DNA from 2 places in the Kitasatospora sp. NPDC056076 genome. Region 1 is predicted to be linked to the other one. Evidence: riboswitches for the same ligand, from Rfam matches in the RefSeq annotation. Region 1 holds a riboswitch; the other holds the start of a gene.
What was found. A riboswitch is a leader RNA that binds a small molecule or an ion and turns the genes downstream of it on or off. The one in region 1 is predicted to bind glycine.
Positions count from the first base shown of each region.

Region 2: another riboswitch for glycine. It lies ahead of gcvP (aminomethyl-transferring glycine dehydrogenase); the one in region 1 lies ahead of gcvT (glycine cleavage system aminomethyltransferase GcvT).

Region 1 is NZ_JBHJWG010000029.1:69,002-74,469, reverse strand. Features, by position in the region: gene ACFC1T_RS23595 (ABC transporter permease) at 1-771, opposite strand, end outside; gene ACFC1T_RS23590 (enhanced serine sensitivity protein SseB C-terminal domain-containing protein) at 1,228-2,178, opposite strand; gene ACFC1T_RS23585 (enhanced serine sensitivity protein SseB C-terminal domain-containing protein) at 2,294-3,091, opposite strand; glycine riboswitch at 3,278-3,382, shown strand; gene gcvT (glycine cleavage system aminomethyltransferase GcvT) at 3,629-4,750, shown strand; gene gcvH (glycine cleavage system protein GcvH) at 4,850-5,230, shown strand; gene glyA (serine hydroxymethyltransferase) at 5,314-5,468, shown strand, end outside.
Region 2 is NZ_JBHJWG010000046.1:12,730-18,197, reverse strand. Features, by position in the region: gene gcvP (aminomethyl-transferring glycine dehydrogenase) at 1-2,838, opposite strand, end outside; glycine riboswitch at 3,075-3,178, opposite strand; gene ACFC1T_RS30280 (PRC and DUF2382 domain-containing protein) at 3,402-4,514, shown strand; gene ACFC1T_RS30275 (MFS transporter) at 4,686-5,468, shown strand, end outside.

The DNA.
Region 1 (5,468 bases):
GATCAGCAGGGTCGAGTAGACCAGGATCGGGCCGACCAGGTTGGGCAGCAGTTCCTTGAACAGGATGAACGGGCCGCGCGCACCGAGGCTGCGGGCCGCGTGGACGAACTCCCGCTCGCGCAGCGAGAGGGTCTGTCCGCGCACGATCCGGCCCATGTAGGGCCAGTTGAAGAAGCCGATCACGAAGATCAGCACCAGGATGTGCAGCGGCAGGCCGTGCAGGCCGAACGCGCCGCCCTGGAGCGAGGCGGAGATCGCGATGGCGAACAGCAGCAGCGGGAACGCCAGGAAGACGTCCATCAGCCGGCTGATCAGGGTGTCCACCCAGCCGCCGTAGTAGCCGGCCATCACTCCGAGCACGGTGCCGATGGTGTTGGAGAGCACGGTCGCGCCGAAGGCGACCAGCAGGGAGACCCAGGAGCCGTCGACCACGCGGGAGAGCAGGTCACGGCCCTGCAGCGGGTCGATGCCGAGCAGGTGGTCCCCGCTCATCCCGCCCCAGTCCCCGAGCGGGAGTCCGCCGAGGTTGGCGTCCAGCAGGTCCGGGTTCGGCTGGTCGGGGTCGAGCCCGAACAGGGCCTCGATCGGGCCGGACAGGACGGCCAGGAGGATCAGCAGGATCACCACGACGCCGCCGGCGACGGCGGCCTTGTCCCGCTTGAAGCGGGTCCAGGCGATCCGACCGAGGGAGCGGCCCTCGATCGTCTTGGCCGGGCTCGGGGAGGCGGGCGCCTCGGGTTCGTTCCCGGCGGTAGTGATGGGTGCGGTCATGGTCAGTTGGTCCCCTCGCCGACGGTGGCCGGCCCACGGGTGCCGGGCGCCGGCTTCGGCGGTACGGCTGCGGACGTGCGGAGGTGCTAGGAGCAGGTGGTCGCGGCAGTGCGTCGTGCACGGGCAATGCCTCCACGCGGGATGGGCGTCGCGTGGATCGAGCGGTCGGCGTGCGCGTTCACCTTCGTGGGGTTTCCAGTACGCGCGATGCGTTGCGCAGAACTCTCTGTCATCCGAACTGGCTTGCGCCAGCCCTGACAACCGACAGATGCCCAACTGTGATCTGCCTGCATGCACGCCTCCGATCTTCGGCATATACCTCTTCACATGGGTGTAACTGCCATGTCAAGCTGCCTCTGCGGAGAGTGGGGAAATTCGTCCGGAAAGCACCGAAGCCGACCTGATGGTGAATCAAGTCGGCTTCGGGTGACAGATTGTGGTTATCGGGTTTGGTGATCAGCGCCCGGGGTAGCCGGGCCACTGCGGCTGGGCCTGCTGCCCCCAGCCCGGCGCGGGCGGCTGGGTGCCGTACGCGTAGCCCGGCATCGACTGCCCGGGTACCGGCTGCCCCGGCACCGACTGGCCCGGGTACGGCTGCGGCACCGGGGGGTACGGGCCGGTCTGCGGACGCCCGGCCTCCCGGTCGAAGAACGGCCGCGCGTTGGCGCGCATCCACAGCGCCACCGGGTCGAACTCGTCCGCCATCGCCACCGTGGACACCGCGAGCCCCTCCGGGGCCACCGCGATCGCGCGCTGCATCAGCGCCCGCACCGCCTCCACGGCCGGCGGCGAACTCTCGTACAGGTCCAGGCCGATCGCCAGGTACGGCTCCCCCACCGCCGGCTGCACCCAGGCCCGGCGCAGCGCCCGCACCGCGCGCACCTCACCGGCCTGCCGCTCCAGCAGCGCGAAGAACTGCTGCGCGTCGACCTGCGGCTCGCTCAGCTTCAACGGACCGGCCGGCAGCCGGTCCAGGCCCGCGGCGACCCGCCGCAGGTCCGCCCAGGGCACGCCGACCCCGCCGCCCGGCGCGTGCGGGTTCAGCCACAGGCCCCAGCGGGTGCGGTACAGCGAGGCGGCGATCTCCCGCCCCGAGATGACCTCGTGGGCCCGCGCCCAGCCGGAGGCCGTCAGCTGCTCGGGCGAGGTGACGGCCGGCGCGTAGCCGTGACCGCTGATCTCCATGTTCCCGTACTGCGCGTCCGGGCTGCCCGGCGTGCCGTGCCAGAGCAGCATCCAGACCTGGCCGTCGGCCAGCGCGTGCAGCAGCCGCTCGTACGCGTCGAAGCGCTCCGGCGCGACCTCGCGCAGAGCCTGCTCCAACCCGCCCGGGTCCGCGCCCGGGCGCCCGGCCGGTGCCTGGCCCCAGGGCCCCGGCGCCCCGCCCGCTCCCGTTCCCGCACTCATGCGCCCACCTCGCCGCGCCTCTTTCCTGAACCCGCCGGCCCGTCAGCCGCCTGCACGCACCCTATGGCGCGGCACCGGCCGCCGCCACGGCGACGTGCCTGTGAAGGATCCCCGCTCACACCCGCGAGTAGAAGGGCATGACCCGGGTCGACAGCCACTCGACCACCGGGTCGTCGGCGAGGTCGAGCAGCACGAGGTGGACGCCACCCGGCAGCGGTGCGGTTCCCAGGGCTCGGCCGAGCGCCTCGTTCACCGCCCCCGGGTCGGCCGGGGCCGCCGGATCGAGCTGCACGCCCACGAACATCACGGTCGGCTCGCCCTCGATGCTGGCCAGCGCCCGGCGCGCGGTCAACACCCCCGGCAGGGCCGACAGTTCGGCCCGGCAGGCGGCCAGGAAGTGCTCCGGGTCCTCGCCCGGCACCGGCTCGCGCAGGGCCACCCGGCCGCCGGTCGGCCCCTCCGGCTGCTGCTCCCAGCGGTCCTCCCGGGGGTCGCGGCGCAGCTCCGCCACGCCCTGCGGGGGCACCGGGATGCCCACCGCCGCCTCCGGGTTGACCGCGATGCCCACGCCCAGCGGCAGCCCGCGGGCGAACTCCCAGGCCGGCGCGACGGCGAAGGCCATCCCCGGCGCCTGCTGCAGGAACACCTCCTGCGAGGAGAACACCGGTACGTACGGGGCCCCGGCCAGCTCGACGGTCGGCAGGTCCAGCGACTGCCCGGCCGGGTCGCCCCCGGCCGGCAGCGGGATCCACACCTGGCTGCGGGCCAGCACCTCGATCACCCGCGGGGTCGCCCCCGGGTCGCCCAGCGCGGCCGTCAGCACCTGCTCCAGCTCGTTCGCGGGCCACGCGCCGCCCGACGGCGCCGCCTGCGGCCCGCCCCACCCCTGCTGCTGCTCCACCGGGTACTCCATGCGCCGCCGATCCGGCCCAGGGCCGGGTCGGCCGCCCACTGCTGCGCCGACGCGATGATTTTAGGGCCCGGGTCCGCCCGACCGCGGTGTGACCGGGTCCCCTCTCCCCTCCTCCGCGAGGACGTGCCATGATGTGCGCGTCCGACGGCATGCGCCGCGGGCCCCCACAACTCCACACCGGCCGCTCGAACCCGCGCGGGAGAGCCCGGAATGCCCCTCGGGGGGCACAGCCGGCGCCGAAGGAGCAAGTCCTCCCCGGAATCTCTCAGGCCCCCCTACCGCGCGGGTTAGGCACATCTGGAAAGCGGCGCACGACCCGGTCGCGCGCCCACCCACGGTGCAAGCCGCCGTCCTGTCCCCGATGCTGGAACCAGCCGACGCTGGTGCCGGCTGCGGGCAGGTGGGCGGTGAAGCTCTCAGGTTCGACGACAGATGGGGAGACCCACGCCGCCGCATGCCCGCGCGCGGGGTCGGTCCCCGAGCGGGTCCGGTCCGGCGCGCGCACCCCTGAGTGCCCCGACCGAGGAGTTCTTGGCCATGTCGTCCCTCCGCCTGACCGCGCTCGACGCGCTGCACCGCGCCCTCGGCGCGACCATGACCGACTTCGCCGGCTGGGACATGCCGCTGCGTTACGGCAGTGAGCGCGAGGAGCACCTCGCGGTCCGCACCAAGGCCGGTCTGTTCGACCTCTCGCACATGGGCGAGATCACCGTCACCGGCCCGCAGGCCGGCGAGATGCTGGACCACGCGCTGGTCGGCTTCGTCTCCGCGCTCGGCGAGCTGCGCGCCCGCTACACCATGATCTGCGCCGAGGACGGCGGCATCCTGGACGACCTGATCGTCTACCGGCTGCGCGAGGACGCCTTCCTGGTCGTCGCCAACGCCTCCAACGCCCAGCTGGTGCTGGACGAGCTGATCGCCCGGGCCAAGGGCTTCGACGCCGTCGTCACCGACGACCGCGACACCTACGCGCTGATCGCCGTCCAGGGCCCGGAGGCCACCGCGATCCTGGCGGAGACCACCGACGCCGACCTGCCCGGCCTCAAGTACTACGCGATCCTCCCGGCCACCGTGGCCGGCCGGGAGGTGCTGCTGGCCCGCACCGGCTACACCGGCGAGGACGGCTTCGAGATCTTCTGCGCCCCGGCCGACGCCGAGCCGGTCTGGCGGGCGCTGACCGCCGCCGGCGAGGGCCGCGGCCTGGTCCCGTGCGGCCTGTCCTGCCGCGACACGCTGCGCCTGGAGGCGGGCATGCCGCTGTACGGGCACGAGCTGTCCACCGACCTGACCCCGTTCGACGCCGGCCTGGGCCGGGTCGTGCGCTTCGACAAGACCACCAACGAGGGCGCGTTCGTCGGCCGCAGGGCGCTGGAGCAGGCCGCCGCCGCGGCCGAGACCAACCCCCCGAAGGTGCTGGTCGGCCTGGTGTCCGAGGGCAAGCGGGTCCCGCGCGCGGAGTACACGGTGGTCTCCACCGAGGGCGCCCCGATCGGCCGGATCACCTCGGGCGCGCCGTCCCCCACGCTGGGCAAGCCGATCGCGATGGCCTACGTGGACGCGGCCCACGCCGCCCCCGGCTCCACCGTCGCGGTGGACGTCCGCGGCAAGCACGAGCCGGTCCAGGTCGTGGCGCTGCCGTTCTACAAGCGCGCCCGCTGAGGCCGTCGCCGCCCCTCGTTTTCCCATCGGCGCACGTCGGAGCCGTCCGTGCGGCGGCCCGCTGCGTCGTACCCGCTTCCCATCCTGGAGAATGACGCCATGAGCAACCCCCAGCACCTGCAGTACACCAAGGAGCACGAGTGGCTGACCGCCGCCGAGGACGGTGTCTCGACGGTCGGCATCACCAAGCACGCCGCCGACGCGCTCGGTGACATCGTCTACGTGCAGCTCCCCGAGGTCGGCGACACGGTGACCGCCGGCGAGACCTGTGGCGAGCTGGAGTCGACCAAGTCGGTCAGCGACCTGTACTCCCCGGTGACCGGCGAGGTCACCGAGGTCAACCAGGACGTCCTGGACGACAACAGCCTGGTCAACAGCGCCCCGTTCGAGGGCGGCTGGCTGTTCAAGGTCCGCGTGGAGGCCACCGACACGCTGCTCAGCGCCGCCGAGTACGACGCGCTCACCCACGCCGAGGGCTGAGCCCCGCCGGGACGGGCCGCAGCACGGCGGTCCGTCCCGCTCTCCCACCGTCCCTCCGCTCTCCTCCCCGGGAAGACCACACCATGACGGTTCTCAACCAGTCCCTGCACGCCCTCGACCCGGAGATCGCCGCCGCGGTCGACGCCGAGCTGCACCGCCAGCAGACCACGCTGGAGATGATCGCCTCCGAGAACTTCGCCCCGGTGGCGGTCATGGAGGCCCAGGGTTCGGTGCTCAC
Region 2 (5,468 bases), on a different contig from region 1:
GTCGATCCGGCTCACCGGCGGCCAGTACTTGTCCGCCAGGTTCACACCCGCCGGGAAGACCGCCTCCTGCCGCGAGTAGCCGTGCGCCCAGTCGCCGGCCAGCACGGCGGCGGTGTGCGGGGCGTTGCGCAGCGGGTTGTCGTCGGCCGCCCACTCGCCCGAGCCGACCTTGTCGATCTCGCCGCGGATCTCGATCATCGCGTCGCAGAACCGGTCGATCTCGTGCAGGTCCTCGGACTCGGTCGGCTCGATCATCAGCGTGCCGGCCACCGGGAAGGACATCGTCGGCGCGTGGAAGCCGTAGTCGATCAGGCGCTTGGCGATGTCGTCCACCGTCACGCCCGTCTCCTTGGTCAGCGGGCGCAGGTCGATGATGCACTCGTGCGCGACCAGCCCGCCCGGGCCGGTGTAGAGCACCGGGAAGTGCGGCGCGAGGCGCTTGGCGATGTAGTTGGCGTTCAGCACGGCGACCTGGGTCGCGTGCTTGAGGCCCTCGCCGCCCATCAGCCGGACGTACGCCCAGGAGATCGGCAGGATCGCCGCCGAGCCCCACGGCGCGGCCGAGATCGGGCCGACGCCGGTGGCCGGGCCGGCCTCCTCCTGGAGCGGGTGGTTCGGCAGGTACGGCGCCAGGTGGGCGCGCACCGCGACCGGGCCGACGCCCGGGCCGCCGCCGCCGTGCGGGATGCAGAAGGTCTTGTGCAGGTTCAGGTGCGAGACGTCCGCGCCGAACTTGCCCGGCTTGGCCAGGCCGACCAGGGCGTTCAGGTTGGCGCCGTCGACGTACACCTGGCCGCCGGCCTCGTGCACCAGGGCGCAGATGTCGGTGATCTGGGTCTCGTACACGCCGTGGGTCGACGGGTAGGTGACCATCAGCACCGACAGGTTGTCGCGGTGCTGCTCGATCTTGGCCTTGAGGTCCTCGACGTCCACGTCGCCGTCGACCAGGGTCTTCACCACGACCACGCGCATGCCGGCCATCACCGCGGAGGCGGCGTTGGTGCCGTGCGCCGAGGACGGGATCAGGCAGACGTCGCGCTGGGCGTCACCGTTGGCGTGGTGGTAGGCCCGGACGGCCAGCAGGCCGGCCAGCTCGCCCTGGGAGCCGGCGTTCGGCTGGATCGAGACGGCGTCGTAGCCGGTGACCTCGACGAGCTGCTGCTCCAGCTGGCGGATCAGGGTCAGGTAGCCCGCGGCCTGGTCGACCGGCGCGAAGGGGTGCAGCTGGCCGAACTCCGGCCAGGTCACCGCCTCCATCTCGGTGGTGGCGTTGAGCTTCATGGTGCAGGAGCCCAGCGGGATCATGCCGCGGTCCAGCGCGTAGTCCCGGTCCGACAGGCGGCGCAGGTAGCGCAGCATGGCGGTCTCCGAGCGGTGGCTGTGGAAGACCGGGTGGGTCAGGTACTCGTCCTCGCGCAGCAGCGCGGCCGGCAGCGCGTCGGCGGCCTCGGCGGCCTCGACCGCGGGGACGCCGAACGCGGACCAGACGCCGGCCAGGTGCTCGCGGGTGGTGGTCTCGTCGGCGGAGACCGAGATCCGGTCCTCGCCGTCCTGGAACACGTTGATGCCGTTGGCGCGGGCGGCGGCGGCGATCTCGGCGGCGCGGCCCGGGACGACGGCGGTGACGGTGTCGAAGAACTCGCCGTGCAGCAGCTCGACGCCGCCGGCCCGCAGGCCCTCGGCGAGGGCGGCGGCGTAGCGGTGGGTGCGGCGGGCGATGTCGGCCAGGCCGTCCGGGCCGTGGTAGACGGCGTACATCGAGGCCATCACGGCGAGCAGCACCTGGGCGGTGCAGATGTTGCTGGTGGCCTTCTCGCGGCGGATGTGCTGCTCGCGGGTCTGCAGGGCCAGGCGGTAGGCACGGTTGCCGTCGGCGTCGACGGAGACGCCGACCAGGCGGCCGGGCAGCGAGCGGGCGTACTCGGCGCGCACCGAGAGGTAGCCGGCGTGCGGGCCGCCGAAGCCCATCGGGACGCCGAAGCGCTGCGAGGTGCCGCAGGCGATGTCGGCGCCCAGCGCGCCCGGGGACTTGAGCAGGGTCAGCGCCAGGAGGTCGGCGGCGACGGCGACGATCGCGCCCAGGCCGTGCGCCTGCTCGATCACCGCGGTGAGGTCGCGGACCACGCCGGTGGCGCCCGGGTACTGCAGCAGCACGCCGAAGACGCCGCGCTCGGCGATCTCGGCCGGGATGCCCTCGGACAGGTCGGCGACGACGACCTCGACGCCGGTCGGCACGGCGCGGGTGTTGATCACCGCGACGGTCTGCGGCAGGGTCTCGGCGTCGACCAGGAAGACGCCGCCCTTGACCTTGGTGACGCGGCGGGCCAGCGCCATCGCCTCGGCGGCCGCGGTGCCCTCGTCCAGCAGCGAGGAGCCGGAGGTGGGCAGACCGGTCAGGTCGGAGACCAGGGTCTGGAAGTTGAGCAGGGCCTCCAGGCGGCCCTGCGAGATCTCCGGCTGGTACGGGGTGTACGCGGTGTACCAGGCCGGGTTCTCCATGACGTTGCGCAGGATCACCGGCGGGGTGAAGGTGCCGTAGTAGCCCAGGCCGATCATCGGCTGGAGCACCTGGTTGCGGCCGGCCAGCTCGCGCAGCTCGGCGAGGACCTGTGCCTCGCTGCGGCCGGCGGGCAGGTCCAGGGCGGTGATGGAGCGGATCGCCTCGGGAACGGCGGTGGCGGCGAGCTCGTCCAGCGAGCCGTAGCCGACGGAGGCCAGCATCTTCTCCTGCGCGGCGGCGTCGGGGCCGATGTGGCGGCTCTCGAAGGGGCTGGCCAGCTCAAGCTCGGTGAGGGTCGAGGCGCTGGTGGGGCGTCCCGCGTTCGGCTGGGCGTTCATGGTGGTCGAGGCCTCCTGGTCACGGACCGGCGGGGGTACGCACGCCGGCCGGTCGCGCCGCTGCGGACAGCGGACCGACCTGGGCGGGCGGACCCGAAAGGCCTCCCCCTCTGTCATCGGGACCTGAGAGCTTCGCCCGCACGCCGCGCGATGGCGCGCCGTCGGCTTGCACCGTCGGTGAGGGTGGTGATCGTCGGCTCCCGCGCCGGCGGTCCTGCCCTGCTTTCCAGAGTGACCTATCCCGCACGGTACGGATGCCTGAGAGATTCCGGGGAGGAGTTGCTCCTTCGGCGCCCCGACCAGCGGTTTTCACTGTCGGGGACTCTCCCGAGCGGGCTCGGCGGTCGCGGCCCAGGGTACCAGCGGGAGGGCTTCCGATCACGGGTGCGTCCGGTCACTCCGGGTCTACGCGCGTCCCCCGGACGGCCCAGCGCGAAGCCCGTCCGGCGCACCCCGGTCGCGCGCGTCCGATTGATGGCTTTTGGTGTGAAGTGGCGGACGGGACGGGTGCTCCGGCCGCCTCACCTGCGGGAGTTCCGCAGGCGCAGCGCTTGGAGGAAAGAGTGCAGACCGACATCGACCCCAGGGACCTCATCGGCCACAAGGCGGTCGACCGCAACGGGGACAAGATCGGCACGGTGGACGAGGTGTACCTGGACGACGCCACCGGGCATCCGGAGTGGGCGGCCGTCCGCACCGGCATCTTCGGCCGGGACGCCTTCGTCCCGCTCACCACGAGCGAGTTCTCCGGCGAGGAGCTCCGGGTGCCGTACGACAAGTCGCTGGTGAAGGACTCGCCGGACTTCGGCGTGGGCCAGCACCTGTCGCCGGCCCAGGAGCTCCAGCTCTACCGCTACTACGGCCTCGACACCCCCGCGGACGGCCGTCCGGCCACCACGGAGCCCGCCCGGGACGACCGGCCGGACCTCGACTTCGGCACCACCACGGCCGCCAAGCCGATCGCCTTCCACTCCCCCGACCCCGACCCCGACCCCGCCCCGGCCACGACCGCGACCGCGACGGGCACGACCACCATGACCAGCACCGGCACGACCCACACCAGCACCGACACCGCCACGGAGGCCCACGTGCGGACCCTCAGCACCCCCGCACCGATCGCCAACGGCACCGTCCTCGCGCCGGCCGCCGCCCACCTGGCCGAGCCGAAGCCGCAGCCCGCCGCGACCACCCCGGCCGCGAACGGCACCGCCGCCTCCTCGGCCCCCAGCGGCCCGGTCGAGATCACCTGCCGCGAGGAGCGGCTGGACATCACCACCGAGTGGCACGTGCTGGGCACCGCGAAGCTGCGCAAGTACGTGACCAGCGAGCAGGTCGAGCGCCGCGTCCCGGTGGTCCGCGAGCGGGTCCGGGTGGAGCGGATGCCGGTCGGCGAGGCCGAGCTGGCCTCGCTGACCGAGAAGGAGATCGACGAGGCGGTCGAGGAGGTGACCCTCCGTGAGGAGCGGCCGGTGGTCCGCAAGTACCTCGCCCCGATCGAGCGGGTCCGCCTGGTGGTGGAGCGCTACACGGAGGAGGAGGTGGTCCGGGACGAGCTCCGCCGCGAGCACGTCGAGGTCCACGACGACACGGCCGCCACCGCACCGGCCGAGGCGGGCGAGGCGCTCGTCCACGCGGCCGACGGCCCCCGGCCCGCCGCCCTGCGCCCGCTGGCCTGACCTCCCCGATCTCCGCCCGTTCCACGAGGGCCCCGGACTCCGGTCCGGGGCCCTCGTGTTGCGCCGTAGTTCCCCACTTTGCCAAACCTTAACCACTCGATATTTGACATCATGAACTATCCACCCGCACAGTTACTTGAGTTCATTCACTATGTACGGGAGGAAGCAACCGTGAGTGAGGCACCACAGCCCACCACTGCGGCCGAGAAGCAGAGCAACGCCCGGGTCCTGCCGGCCCTCATCCTGGCGATGCTGTCCTTCAGCGTGGTGCAGACCGCGGTCGTCCCGATCCTGCCGTCGCTGGCCAAGGAACTGGACGTCTCCGGGTCGAACATCACCTGGCTGATGACCGCCAACCTGCTGTCCGCGGCCGTGCTGACTCCCCTGCTGGGCCGCTTCGGCGACCTCCGGGGCCGCAAGCCCATGCTGCTGATCTCGCTGGCCGGCCTGATCGCCGGTTCGGCGCTGGCCGTCTGCACCCACTCCTTCACCTGGCTGATCGTCGCCCGCGTCCTCCAGGGCGCCGGCGGTGGCGTGATGCCGCTGGCGATCAGCATCGTCCGTGACGAGCTGCCCAAGCGGAAGGTGACCGGCGGCGTCGCCGCCATCAGCGCCTCGATGGGCGTCGGCTCCGGCCTCGGCCTGGTCGCGACCGGCCTGCTGCTGGAGCACTGGAACTACAAGTCCATCTTCTGGATGGGCCTGGCCTTCGGCCTGCTCGCCATCGCCCTGGTCGCCTTCCGGGTCCCGACCGACCCGGTGACCGACAAGGAGGGCGGCGCCGACCCGCTCGGCGCGCTCACCCTGGCCGGCTGGCTCTCCGCCCTGCTGGTCGCGGTCAGCCAGGGCAACCACTGGGGCTGGACCTCCACCAAGACCCTCGGCCTGTTCGCCGTCGCCGCGGTGGTCGCCCTGATCTGGGGCGTCATCGAGACCAAGGTCGCCCACCCGCTG